2 regions of the Rossellomorea sp. QJM3NY_18 genome follow, and region 2 is predicted to be linked to the other one. Evidence: riboswitches for the same ligand, from Rfam matches in the RefSeq annotation. Region 2 holds a riboswitch; the other holds the start of a gene.
What was found. A riboswitch is a leader RNA that binds a small molecule or an ion and turns the genes downstream of it on or off. The one in region 2 is predicted to bind thiamine pyrophosphate.
Positions count from the first base shown of each region.

Region 1: linked by a shared signal. The riboswitch ahead of AC0VXY_RS06845 (ABC transporter substrate-binding protein) and the one ahead of tenA (thiaminase II) in region 2 are both predicted to bind thiamine pyrophosphate.

Region 1 covers NZ_CM149659.1:1,317,661-1,325,027, reverse strand. Annotated here, with positions in the region: gene AC0VXY_RS06880 (dicarboxylate/amino acid:cation symporter) at 1-20, opposite strand, end outside; gene AC0VXY_RS06875 (low molecular weight phosphatase family protein) at 393-821, shown strand; gene splB (spore photoproduct lyase) at 869-1,897, opposite strand; gene AC0VXY_RS06865 (transcriptional regulator SplA domain-containing protein) at 1,910-2,155, opposite strand; gene AC0VXY_RS06860 (ABC transporter ATP-binding protein) at 2,329-3,066, opposite strand; gene AC0VXY_RS06855 (ABC transporter permease) at 3,068-3,829, opposite strand; gene AC0VXY_RS06850 (thiamine-binding protein) at 3,826-4,119, opposite strand; gene AC0VXY_RS06845 (ABC transporter substrate-binding protein) at 4,132-5,118, opposite strand; TPP riboswitch at 5,286-5,395, opposite strand; gene AC0VXY_RS06840 (phosphotransferase enzyme family protein) at 5,445-6,368, opposite strand; gene AC0VXY_RS06835 (aldo/keto reductase) at 6,455-7,357, shown strand.
Region 2 covers NZ_CM149659.1:2,277,716-2,285,082, forward strand. Annotated here, with positions in the region: gene AC0VXY_RS11640 (ABC transporter ATP-binding protein) at 1-826, opposite strand, end outside; gene AC0VXY_RS11645 (ECF transporter S component) at 840-1,418, opposite strand; gene tenA (thiaminase II) at 1,411-2,118, opposite strand; TPP riboswitch at 2,237-2,344, opposite strand; gene AC0VXY_RS11655 (response regulator) at 2,609-3,208, opposite strand; gene AC0VXY_RS11660 (sensor histidine kinase) at 3,205-4,341, opposite strand; gene AC0VXY_RS11665 (hypothetical protein) at 4,478-4,675, opposite strand; gene AC0VXY_RS11670 (DUF6509 family protein) at 4,905-5,186, opposite strand; gene AC0VXY_RS11675 (hypothetical protein) at 5,360-5,668, shown strand; gene AC0VXY_RS11680 (hypothetical protein) at 5,715-5,897, opposite strand; gene AC0VXY_RS11685 (branched-chain amino acid aminotransferase) at 5,938-6,525, opposite strand; gene AC0VXY_RS11690 (exodeoxyribonuclease III) at 6,569-7,321, opposite strand.

The sequences.
Region 1 (7,367 bases), 960 kb from region 2:
GTTGTCAAATTAAATTTCATAGATGTACCTCCCTATAATTTTCCAAATAGTATAAAGATATTACCCTTATATCATTTTTATAAAACCAAAAATTTTTAGAACTTTTAATGAATGAATTTCTCTGATGTCATCCCCCGGCTGCCTAGTTCGTTCAAGAACTTCATTCTCCTTCCCCCATTATACTGATTTTTTATTAAATGAAAGAAGGTTGACGAAGATTCACATCGAATTTACTAGATTTACGGCTCGAGATTTCATAATTTCAGGCAGTTCAATGAATCCATTCTACCAAGAAAGCCTTTCCAAAAATTTCTTTTCGCATTTCATGGATTATCTTTTACGTGATTGGGTAAATAGTAATAACAGCATGAAATAGAAAGGAACATACGATTATGAATAAAACCGTCTATTTTCTTTCAAGTAGTCAACAGCGCAGCTTGATGGCTGAGGGCTGGGCAGAGAAGCTCCAAGTGTCGGATTGGTCTTTTAAAAGTGCCGGATGGGTTGCTGATAGCCGTGAGGAATTCAGCGTTCTGGCAATGAAAGAATTATGTATCGATATCAGTTCATTTCCTCTTTCGCGCATTGAAATGAAGGAACTTGGTGAGGCCTCGGTTATCGTTGCGATTCAGGATACAGAATATGATGATAAGATCGAACTTCCCTCTGAATTAGAAGAAAAAGTCATCTATTGGAACTTACCGAATCCACGAAAGCGTTCTGCGACATTGATTGAAGAATGGGTACACTACCAGGAAATTTGTGACGAAATTGCTATGCGGGTAAAGGATTTGGAACATTTACTCCCACAATTACATTAAGAGGACTGATTACAACGGTACGTTTAATGTAATCAGTCCCTTTTTTTTTACGTGAAATATTCCAGCTTTGCTTTCGGAAACTGCTTCTCCATATAAGCATACAGATGATCTTTGATTTCCTGCTCTTCATCCTTCTGGTATATATACTTACCGATTCCATATTTACCCCATTTGTATCGGCGTTCTTCTTCATTTAATTCTAGCTTCGTCATCGGGTAATTCTTCTCGATCACCCTTTTAGCCGGCTTCGTGAAACGGTGCTGGATAAATTCGAATGTTAAATCCTTTTTAGCTTCTTCCGGAAGGCGCGCTTCGAGGTGTTCGAACATTTGCTTATACCCTTCCTGCCATCCTTCATGTATATAAATGGGAGCTACGATAAAGCCCAAGGGATACCCTGCCCTGGCAACCTTACCGGCTGCTTCCAACCTTTTATCCAGTGGGGATGTACCCGGTTCAAAATTCTTGATGACATAGTCTGCGTTGATACTGAAGCGGAATCTTGTCTTCCCATTATGTTTCGCATCCAGCAAATGATCAACGTGATGAAATTTGGTGACGAAACGTAACTTACCATACTCCGATTCACCAAAATGTTCGATCGCGCGCTTTAACGTATGCGTGAGATGGTCCACGCCGACGATATCAGACGTACACGCTGCTTCAAAACGCGTGAATTCAGGTGCTCTTTCCTCTATATACCGATCTGCCGCCTCAAATATTTCATCTACATTCACATACGTACGAATATAAGGTTTACTACCCATCGTCGTTTGAAGATAACAATAATGGCAGTGCCCCATACACCCTGTCGCAAACGGGATAGCATACTCAGCTGACGGCTTGGATGTATCGAACTTAAGCGTTTTCCGCACGCCCACCACTAACGTTGATTTGGCGATCCTGTATTTTTGAAAATGATTCTCTCCAGGCAGATTTCGCACCTGATTGTGGGAGGTAGTATAACGGATTTCCACATCCATCTTCTCGAACTTTTCCTTTAGTTGCTTCCCTAATGGGTAATCCAGTGCATTGGGTTCAAAATAGACCAATTGAGGCACGAACGGTTTTACCATATTATTTCCCTCCTACAGGTCTCCAAATGTTTGTGAGTAGGCCTCTTCTGCTTCTGATTCTGTAGAATAGACGGCTACTTCATGTGTTAACGGATAATAGGTTTCATAAAGAAATAATGCTAATTCGTTTGGGTTTTCCGGATCGTGCACAACCGCTGCTTCCTGCACATTGGCCACACTTTGTGTATGTGGGTTGCGGTAAATCACGTAAACAACATCGCCAGCTTGATATGGCATATAGTGATCGTTCAATTCCATTTTCCTCACCTTTTCCTATCATTCATTACTTTCATTTTCTGTCAATCGAGATAGAAATATGATGGTAAAAGATGTTTAATCGTATTCCGGCAAATAAAAAGAGGCCTCCCTTGGCACCGGAAACCTCTTTTTCTATACCCTATAAAATTCTATGGGCAACAATAAGCAATGATTTACACATATTGAGACAATTCCTCAAAAATACCCGTTTTCCATTTCAGGAACTCCTCGGTCAGAAGGATTTCTTTTTCACGCGGTCGCGGAAATGGCACATTGAACTCCTTTTGCACACGGGCCGGTCTGGTTGATAACACAATAATACGGTCCGACAAGAAGAGTGCTTCGTCGATATTATGAGTGACAAACAGTACCGAACTTAAGTCTTCCTCCCATATGGAAAGGAGCCACCTCTGCATGTCCAGTCGGGTAAATTCGTCGAGGGCAGAAAATGGTTCATCCAGGCATAAAAAGGATTGAGGACTGACCAGTGCACGAATAAAAGCGACACGTTGTTTCATCCCTCCTGAGAGATCCTCAGGATATGCGTCCTCATAGCCCTTTAAGCCGGCACGTTCAATCATCCCCATCGCCATTTCCTTATCCCTCTTTCCGTGTAATTCCTGACCAAGCATCACATTCTCGATCACCGTTCTCCACGGTAAGAGGGACGGACTTTGTGGCATATAGCTGATGGATCCTCTACGGCCATTTATCGACTGTCCATCGAGCTTTATATCTCCTGAATCTGGTGCGAACAATCCACCGATCACGTGAAATAACGTACTTTTACCACTTCCGGAAGGGCCAAGAATAGAAACGAACTCACCTTCCCCCACTTGAATGGAAAGATCATCGAGAATCAATTCACCATCAAAGGATTTGGACATATTTTGTATTGATAGCATCGTCATATTATTTGTCCTCCTTTCGATTCCACTTCACCATGATTTTTTCTAATAGTACGATGATTCCAAAGAACAGCAGGCTGAGGAGCATGATCATGAAAATGGCGACAAACACCCTGTCGGTCCTGAAGGAAGAGGATGCAAGTGTCATATAGACGCCAATTCCTTTTTGAGCACCAAGCCACTCCGAAATGACCGCACCCATGACACTATAGGTAGCTGAGATTTTCAAACCGGAGAAGATGGAAGGCAGTGCATGTGGCCACTCCACTTTCCGGAAAATCTGCCCTTTTGTTGCACCTGACATTTTCATATAAAGGATGTACTCCCCATTCGTCTGTCTGAACCCATCCATCGCCGAAACGGCAACAGGAAAGAAACAGATCAAGGTAATGACGATGATTTTGGGCAGGAGTCCAAATCCGAACCAAATGACAAGGAGAGGAGCCAAGACAATGATGGGTATATTCTGGGACAAGATCATGAGTGGATAGACCGCTTCCCTTACCTTTGGCAGGAGATGCAGTATGACCGCTGTCACGAGTCCAATTGAACAGCCAATCGCAAACCCTGTGATTGTCAGCAATGCCGTTGATGAGAAATGTCCCTTGAACTCAGACCACGAAGCCATTCCTTCTTCCCATATCTCTGAAGGCGACGGCATCAGCCAGGCTGGCACCTCAAATACGTTAATAACAACTTCCCAGATAATGAATAAAAGGATGAGGACCAAGAAGGGTCTCCATCCTTTTGAAATCCAAGTTCTCATCCTTTATATTTCTCCGTTAAGTCGTTCATTTCGATCCCATCCGGCTGGTACAATACTTTGATTTGGGAAATGACGTTTTTGCTTCCCATTTCAATCATTCGTTCATTCATTTGTTCAATCACCTTGAATAATTGTGACAGATTCCCCTCCATCGTCGTTTCCAAAGGATGGACTTCATATCGTATTCCCGATTTTTCGATGATTGCGATCGCTTCATCCACATATGGAATCACATCTTCACCGTTCTTTGTCTTCGGAATGATTTGTATACTTACAAGTGCGTTCCCCATTTTGTTCACCCCTTATTTTGGTAAGAATTCATTCGTGAATGCTTTCTTGCTTTCGAGTTTCTTATCTAATAAATCATTTTTATACATCCATGACGCATAGTTCTCCCAGACTTCCAGTTTCTGCTCTCCCCATCGATCAGCATCATCTTTATATCTGGGTGCGAGCCACTCCTGACTCTTCATGACTAATTCTTTATCAAGGTCTGGAGCTGCATCCAACAGAATCTCCCCCGCCTCTTTCGGGTTGTCAATCGTATATTGATACCCTTTGGAAGCAGCTGCCATGAATGCCTTGACCGTTTCAGGGTCTGAATCGATCATTTTTTCATTTGTTGTGAGGACTGGAGTGTAGTAATCCAGTTTATCGGAATAATCCTTCACATACATCATGTTCAACTCTTCTCCGCGAAGTTCTGCTTCGATTCCTGTCCACCCATAATAAATCCAGGCGAAATCCACGTCGCGTTTAACGGCAGTAAAGAAATCGGTGTCTCCCATATTTATGAATTTCACTTTTTCCACATCCGCGTTTTCTTGCTTCATGATTGAATCCATAACGGCTTTTTCCACGGGTGACCCCCAGCCGCCATAGCTTTTCCCTTCAAAATCCTTTGGTTTTGTAATACCCTTACTCTTCGGGGAAGCAAACCCTGACGTATTATGCTGAATAATGGCAGCGATGGATACGATCGGTACATCCTGAACCCTCGCTTGAGTGACACCCTCCTGATATCCAACACCGAATTCGGCTTTCCCCGATGCAACGAGCTGATCGGCACCTGCTTCTCCGGGCAGGATGATGTCTACGTCCAATCCCTGATCCTTGAAGTAGCCTTTTTCTTTCGCTACATATAATCCGGTGTGGTTGGTATTCGGTGTCCAGTCGAGGACGACACTTACTTTTTTAAGATTGTCCTTCTTCTCATCGGCTGTATCTTTTCCCCCATTACAGGCGGATAAAAGAAGTACAGAGCAGATGAGGAACATCCATTTTTTCATGGTGATTCCTCCTTCGATCTTTTGCGGTGTAACGTTTCATTCCATTATTCTTCGCTTATTATTGAGAATGAATGTAAACCAATGGCAGTTTGAGACGCATTGCCCGGGATACAACAAAAAAACGCCCCAAGCTTCAGCCGCGGGACGCATCGTTAAACAGGTTATGTATCGTTTAAGAGAATGTTTCCTACGCTGGTATCAGCCAGTTCAGGTTCAAAGGGTCAGTATCTACACGATACAATCTCAACCGGCCACTCCGGTCCCCCTACACGTGGAATATGAAATTAAACGTTATCTTCCTCCCTACTTTGCCATAGAACGAAAGGTTATTCAAGCTTTTCCTTCTCATATTGAAATACTCCATGGAAATGAACGGATCCAATCAGTTTCTCGATGAAATCCATGCAGGAAGAACCAGCTTCTGGATGTCCTTGTTGAAAGTAAAAAAAGGCATATTGCAGTAGAAAGAGAATGACTAGTGAAGGCACGATCCTTTTCTCTCCTGCAGTCAAAGGATCCTGGCTTTCATATCCTTTCATAAAAGCCAAGATCCAATTAATAGAATGATCTTTTTTCTCCTCTGGGACCATTTTAAGCATCCCTGCGAGGAAGTAGCCGATGTCAGTGATCCTGGGTGCCGTCCGGATCCGTTCAAAATCAATGATCCCGCTCACTTCTCCTCCCTGCATCAAAATATTCCCGGGATTGTAGTCGCTGTGAACGAATTGCTGGGGCAAACACTCATAGGGTTTCCAACACCCCTTCATCCTCGATAGGATCCCTTGCCCCCTTCTCCCGATCGATTCAGAACCAAGCTCCTTCACCCACTCTCTTACATGCCGTTCAATCTCCCAGCCCTTCACTTCATTATGACACCGGTATTCTTTAAGGATAAGATGCAGGGATGCAAGGTATGTTCCTGCATTTGTGAGAGAGGCGATGGAAAATTTCTTCAATGGCGTTCCTTCGAGTGCTTCATATAAAGAATAGATTCGTTCTCCTTCTTTTACATACGGAATTTGTGAGGAAGTTAAAATAGGAGATTCAACGTTCTGGTGATGATTCAATAAATATGAGGTTAGATAGAACTCCTCCATTCGATTTTCAATGGAAAAATACTCTCTTCTTTTCAAATAGAAGGTCTTTCCTTCTGCCTTTACTTTCATAACATTCGGATGAAGAAGTAGCGGTTTCATGGAAGTAGGATCCATTCCCCAATGACTAAAGATATCCTGAAGAGGTTCAATCATTTCTATTTCCTTTCAATACATAGTAATATACATGTAGTATGACTATGAAAGTATAACTACATACCATATGAAGAGAGGTTTCACCTATGCAAAGAATACAAATGACAGAAGACTTATCATTCTCTAGGATCATTCATGGATTATGGAGACTTTCAGACTGGAAGCAGTCCAAGGAAGATACGTTATCATTGATTCAACACAATATTGAAAACGGAATCACAACGTTTGACCATGCCGATATTTATGGTTCTTATACGTGCGAAACCTTATTCGGTGAGGCGCTTGCCCTTAAACCTTCATTGCGGGAGAAGATGGAGATCGTGACAAAATGCGGCATTGTCCTGCCTTCTGACAATCGCCCGGAGCATAAGACGCATCACTACAACACCAGTAAAAAACATATTCTCACTTCGGTTGAACATTCTCTCCAACAATTAAAGACGGATTACATTGATCTATTGTTGATTCACAGACCGGATCCTTTCATGAATGGCCACGAGGTATCCGAAGCCTTCACTCAATTAAAGGAAGAAGGGAAAGTCCGTCATTTTGGAGTCTCCAACTTTAAAGATCATCAGTGGAATCTGCTTCAATCTTATTTACCATTTCCATTGATTACAAACCAAATTGAATTATCCGCCTACCACCTGGAAAACTTTGAAGACGGCACGTTAAACCTCTGTCAGGAAAAGCGTGTGGCACCCATGGCCTGGTCACCACTGGCAGGCGGGGCGGTCTTCAAAGGGGAAGATAGGAAAGCTGTCCGTCTTCAACATACCTTAAAGAAAGTGCAGGAGGAAACAGGAGCGACGGGGATCGACCAGGTCCTATATGCCTGGCTGCTTAACCATCCGGCCAACATCATGCCGATCGTCGGTTCAGGTAAGAAAGAACGGATCCAACATGCAATCGACTCTCTTTCCATCCATTTGGACCATGATCAATGGTTTGAAATCCTGCAGACTTCCATGGGACATGATGTTCCTTAAACGCTCGCAC
Region 2 (7,367 bases):
AAGCAAGTGGAAGAAGAATCTTCTCTTCTTTTTGAATATAGCCTTTGAAGTCCTCCATTCTTGCAATCACAGGTCCGAACGGAGGAATCTCCCTCATTTGACGGGATGACAGATATTCCTCCCACGCGCCCGGGTACCAGACACCCAAGTTCTTCAACGTACCTTTGTAATGGTTCAATATCCACTCTTTCGCTCCATCCGCCATAATGGTTCCATTTGAATCGAAAAGAATGATTCGATCGATCATGTCAAGAACATGATCAAGTTTATGCTCTACGATCACCAAGGTTTTATTTAAAAAGACCTCTTTGATTGTTTTCCAGACAGACTTTGTACTTTGCTCATCCAACAATGAAGTCGGTTCGTCCAGGAACAAAGTATCGGGTGTCAAGGCAAGTGCCGAAGCAATGGCCAATTTCTGCTTCATGCCTCCTGATAATGTTGAGATTTTCGTGTGGGGATCATCAAGTTCCAGTCCCACCTCCGATAGCAGCTGTCGTATTTCTCCTTTCATTTCTTCACGGGGAGTCCGTAAATTCTCCAGCACAAAGGCCAATTCTTCATCCACGAAGGGCATACAAAATTGCGAGTCCGAATCCTGAAATACATAGCCATAAGAATCAGACACCTCCAATTTAGCAGCTCTCATGGGAACATCCACAGATCGGGGGATCACCCCTGATAAAACATGGAGAAGTGTTGATTTACCATATCCTGATGGTCCCAATAGCAATACTTTCTCCCCTTCATTGATAGACAGACTGACATCATTAAACATCCGTTTTTCCGATCCGGGAAAAGTAAGGCGAAGGTTTTCGACATGCATAAGCATCACCCCTTTAATGGTTCAATACATCGTAATCATCCTGACTTGCACGTCTGACTAGACTTGTGACTCCGGTTTTCTCGAGGGCCCTGACCAAATAAAATGAACCTGCACCTGCGATGACAATGGACCCCAGTAATCTCGCAACGACAAATAATGACAGATTCCAGAAAACCAAATCCCCCATATACCCTTTCATGTAATCCATGAAGATGGAGCCACATGATGACCCGACCGCTGCAAAACATATAATTGAAAGATCATAGCGTTTATATTTCGCTACTAAGAAAACCAATTCTGCCATCAATCCTTGAATGACTCCGAATAAAAGGACCTCGAGTCCCCACTCAGAACCCATAAGAAACTCTCCCGAAGAAGCGGCGATTTCGGCTAAAAGAGCGACGCCAGGTTTACGGATGACCAAAAAAGCAACGGTAGCCGCCATAAACCACATTCCATAGATAAATTGATCCGCATGCAATCCGATTGGTTTTAACAAGTTATAAAATGGCCCCCAAAGCTTATAAATGACACCAAACATGATGGAAATGACCACCGTCACTAAAATGTCTGTCAGTTTTAATTTAGACATTTTGTTCACTCATTTCTTTACCGGCACCGAGTGCATGCTGAAACGGCCATTTTTCAAGGGTGTAAGCCATCTCCCAAAACTGCAATTCGTAAATGCTGCTCAATATGAAATTTTCTTTCATTCTTTCTCTATCACATTCAGTCATGGTTGCTGCCAATACATCAAGCCGATTTATTTGTTCTTCCACTAACTCTTTGAACCAGTCTCCTCCGTATGCCTTAATCCATTCCTGGTAAACGGGCTCTCCCGGCTTGCATGATTTCAAGCGTTCCCCTATCTCGTAATAGAGCCAGTAGCAGGGGAGAATCGCTGCCAGGATATCAGCTAAACCTCCATATCGCGCGGAACGATACATATGTGACGTATAAGCGTACGCTGTAGGGGCTGGTTTGAAATTCTTTCTTTCCTCTTCTGTGATGCCTAATCGTTTGGAGAAATTTTCATGGAGTGAAAGCTCTGCTTCATTGGTTCCTACAGCGTGCGCTGCCATTCGTGATGTCGTATGTAGGTCCATTGCCTTTGATGCACCAAGCGCCTGCACCTTCGAGAAATGTGAAAGGTAATAGGCATCTTGCAAAAGATAATACTTGAACTTCTCGATGGGGAGTGTTCCATCCCCGATTCCTTTAACGAAAGGGTGATGAAAGCTTGCATCCCAAATGTCCTTGACTTCGTTTCGTAAAACGGTTGAAAATGACATGATTTCCTACTCCTTTTCCAGACGACCCGAAATGGGCAACAAAAAAAGCCACTTCCCGTGATGCATACAGCATACAGAAAGTGGCTTGAGATCAGAATAATAGAATTGTATTCTTTGCGACCGTCAAACACCACTTCCCTACGCTGGTCTCAACCAGATCAGGTTCAAAGGGTCTTAAAGTCACACTTTAATCTCAGCCTTTTAGAAGGCACCCCTAGTGGATCGTCTTATGAAATTTTGTTTTCGATGTTATCGTATCATGATTCAATGAGTTGTCAACACAATTTAAACAAATAACGATTCTTTAACGGTTTCAGATTTGCTGTCGGATTCAATGACAGCAAAAGGTGCAGCATTATAAATCTCACAAAAAAATTTTCCGAAAAAAGATCTTCAATCTATTTTCTCCTTGTTATTAGAGACGAATAAATATTCAACTTAATGAAAAACTATAAAAAGGACGGAGCTGCAAGAAGGTCCGTCCCTCGTTTTATTTAAACCATCCCTTTTCTTTCGATTGGGTGATGGCTTCGATTCGGTTTTTCACTTCCAGCTTGTCGAGGATCGTGGAAATATAGTTCCGGACCGTTCCCGTTTTGAGCTTTAGTTCATCGGCGATTTCTTTTGTGTTTTTCCCGTCGGCAACCAGCTCCAACACTTCTTTTTCCCGGTCTGTTAGGGGATTCTCTTCACTGTATACGTCATCCATCAGCTCAGGGGCGTATATACGCTTACCATCCATCACAAGCCGGATAGAGTTCGCCAGTTCTTCACTGGGACTGTCCTTCAACAAATATCCCTTCACTCCACCCTTTAATGCACGCTGAAAATAGCCTGATCTGGCAAAGGTTGTAAGGATGATCACCTTACAATCTTGCCCCTTTAATTCCTCTGCCGCTTCTAGTCCGGTCTTTTCTGGCATTTCTATATCCATGATACAAATATCCGGCTTCAGTTCATGAACGAGGGAAATGGCTTCTTCTCCATTGCCTGCTTTTCCAACCACTTCCATATCATCTTCCAGGCTCAATAGGGATCCCAATGCGCCCAACAACATCCGTTGATCTTCCGCAATCACAATTCGAATCATTCCATTCCCTCCCTGTCTGTCTGCTTGATTACTTTCGGTACCCGCATGATCAAGGTGGTGCCATCCACCCAAACAATATCAAGGCTTCCGTTGACAAATTCCAATCGCTCTCTCATCCCGATCAGGCCACTGCCTTTGGATTGTGTGTAATCACTTCCGATTCCCACACCATTATCTTTCACAACAATGGTCATTTCTTTTTCCGATTCTTCAATACTCAGTTCACAGGTAGAAGCCTTGCTATGTTTCACCACATTGGTCACAGCCTCTTTCAAGCACATGCTCAAGATGTTTTCCAAAAAGAGTGAAGTTTGAGGGATAGCGGTGTCATCAGTCATACGGAATTCGATTTCTGCGGCTTTTAAGAGTTGTTTGACCCTGACGATTTCGTCTTTCAAACGAATTCCCCTCATCTGGGAGACCATCGTCCTGACCTCACTTAATGCGGTTCTTGCCGTTTGTTGAACATCCTGTAATTCACTTCGGGCCTGCTCCGGGTCCTTGTATATCAATTTTCTCGCAAGGTCGCTTTTCAGTCCGATCAATGAAAGCTTTTGACCCAGTGTGTCGTGGAGATCCCTGGCAATCCTCTGACGTTCTTCCTGTTTGACGAGGTCCGATATTCGCTTATTGGCATCTTCCAACTGATCTTCCAAATGAACCTGTTTATTCCGATTATAAATATTGAACGGAAGCAGGATGACGCTGATCCAGATGATCAGAATGAAAGGAAACTGGGATAGAAATAATTCATCCTGCAGCACGAAGTTATAATTAATCGATGCCGTCGTCAGTACAAGATGAATGATGTAAAGGGTCAGAAACGCAACCCGGTTTTTTATATTCCCGTTATAGTAAGCGATGTAAAAGGCGAAATAGATAAAATTAAACTGGATGGTCATGGTGATGGAAATCGCAATCAATATCGATGTCCATAAATAAACCGGCCAATCCTTTGAGATGAAAGCAAAACGTAAAGAAATAAAAAATGTAATGGTCAGGAAAATCCCTACCGCAATTTCGATCGTAGAAGATGATTGAAAGATAAAGTAAAATGGCAGGATGCTGATAATGCTCCATATGTATGGAGAAATACCTGAACCTCTTTGATTGTTGATGAATTTTTTCGGCATTTGCACGCTGAATACCTCTTTTGCTTTCAATGTTTTGAATATGTCTCCTATATTATGACATACATGGACCTGTTTTTCACATGATGCTTTTGAGATTTTATTTATCTCCGGAGGTGTTATTATCCGGTGAGGAATACTAATATTTCCGGTTTTGAATTCTTTTTTGCTTCTCCATGACCTCATAGGATTTGTGGATGATGTCAGTTAAGACGTCACCCTTATAGACCCTTCCGATTTTCGTGTTCTGCTGATAGTATTCTACAATTTCATCCAATTTCTCTGACGTTTCTTTATCAACTCTTACATTAAGTTGCATTCTTCCTTGATCTGACAAGGTTCGCCCTCCTATTATATCACTCTGATATCAATTGCTAGCACTTTGTTATCACTAGTATATCACTTGCTATAAGAGCTATATACAGTTCAAATATCATATTTACCCACACAAATTAGGAAACATTGATGTTTTAGATGAAGCGTATTGTGGTGACAGTAATAAGCACCAAATAAAAAACATCATCCCGATTCATTAACCATTGAAAAGGATGATGTTTTGCATCAATTTATCCGATATGTTCCTGGCAGTATGTCAGGATGAGGTTTTCTTCCTCTTCTTCTAATTCAAAGTCGAGAAATGATTCGGTATTTTTTTCAATGATTGTGGATTGGACGATCCTTGCTCCATTTTCGTCCCGGACAAAAATGGCTTTTATGTAAATACCCTGTTCCGAATACAGTTCATCGTCTTCGGGTACGTCAACATCAAGTAACACTTCATACCGATCCCCACTTAAAATACCTGTTGGGTCTTTAAGTTCTTCCACATGATGATTAGTAATATTCATTTTTCTATCTTCCTTTCAATATCAAACAAGTTTCTGCTTATCCTCCTATTATACACGTTCCACCATCCTTTTTAAAATGTATTCCCTATCTGACCCGGAATGGATTTGAATAGGCTTCCTTCACAAACTTCGCTATAATAATGGTAGATCTATCGTTTAAGGAGAGATTTGAATTGAACTCTAAAGAAATGCAGGAAAAAATCATTCAAAATTACCAGAAGGATGAGCATATGATGATCCTTGTATTCGCACAATGGTGTGTGAATCACGATCTCGATCCCGCTGAACTTTATCAACGGGCCTATCCCCAACAAGGAGATAATCCTGCCCTGCAGCAAGGAATCGACTTGACCGTTTCCAAAGAAGAATCCGAAGAAATTCCAGATACCACTATACTCGGCGTCCTATCCCTATTCGGAAATGATGACCTGGCTCATGTCGTGACAGAAGAAATCAATAAACGTACCAAAGATAAAAGATAAATGTACATAGAGGGACGGACCTTGCTAGAGGTCCGTCCCTCTACTTTTACATAAAATCAAAGTAATAACGAATGATGTGAAAGAAGATCGGCGAAGTATTTCCGGTATCAAACTGTGGGAGAAGCTGCCTGCGCTGATCACTCCTGAAGACTTCAGAAAGCACCCTCACTTCCACTTGGTCTATGAAGGAAAGTTGTTCGATTACGAGCCGGTCAAACAAAAAAGGCAAAATAAAATCCCTCTCGGATTCGTTCGAGAGGGATCTTATTTTATGACTCATCTATATTTTGAAGAAGGTTGAAAAGAAAATCATAGATAAGCTCGTAAACCGACAGCAAGGTTTGGCTTTCATTAAAATCACTGTGGTCATTCAAAGTGAAATTCAAGTCCCACAACCCATCTTCACCATTAAACAACAGATCATAAGATGCTTCACCTTCAAGAGACTCATCTAAATAATGCTCTATCTGACTACGATACTTCTTTTGCAGCTTTAACCCAAGCATCGCATCATAAGTACCAAATACGTCGTCCACTTCGACGGAAACGGCCTCCACTCCAATCAGAGCGAACCATTTGGATTCAAGGAAAATGAACTCGTTTTTATGTTGTTTCAAATAAGTGATTGGCTGATTGAGAAAGTCATCAGATTCTTCCCCGATCAGTTCTTCCGTTTCTTTATCACAACGCTCAATATATGCATCCAGAAAACGTGAATCCGCTTGCGGGGTGGCAACCTCGTCAGCTTCCAGTAAACCGTGATTTAACACATAGTTCCTCTCTTGTTTAAACAAAGGAACAGGAACTTCAGATACTTTCGTTTCATCAATATATTGCTGTATTCTTTTCTGTAACATTCAATTCCCTCCACATGGATTGTTTCTATACTTTCTTTATGTACTACTCTAACTCCAAGTATACAGGACAATGATCACTGCCGTGAATATCGGAGTGAATTTCAGCTTTAGCTATTGAAGGCGCTAATAGATCGGAAACGATAAAGTAATCAATCCTCCACCCGATATTCCGTTCACGTACTTTACTCATATAAGACCACCAACTGAAGGCGTCATCCTTATCAGGGTACAGATAACGAAAACTATCCACAAAGCCCTCCTGGAGCAACAGACTCATTTTTCTCCTTTCTTCATCGGTAAAACCTGAATTCCCACGGTTTGGCTTATCATTTTTCAGGTCAATTTCAGTATGAGCAACATTCAAGTCCCCGCATAGAATGACCGGTTTATGTAAATTCAATCCCACAAGATATTCCCTTAAGGCATCCTCCCATTCAAGTCGTTCATCGATCCTCGAAAGATCTCTTTTCGAATTAGGCGTATACACATTCACCAAGTAAAAAGAATCATATTCACATGTTAAGATTCTCCCTTCAGGTTCTATTTCCTCATCACGAAAACCAAAAGAGACGGCTAGTGGCTTCTGTTTAGTGAAGGTCGCAGTTCCTGAATATCCCTTCCTCATCGCGTAATTCCAATATTGGTGGTATTCACTTAAGTCCAGTGAAATTTGCCCTTCTTGAAGCTTAGTTTCTTGAAGACAAAAAATATCTGCATCCATGCGATGAAAATAATCTAAAAACCCTTTTTTCACACATGCTCTAATTCCATTTACATTCCATGATACCAGCTTCATAGTTATTTATTAAACTCCTTTACTCTTAACAATACTCCTTATTATC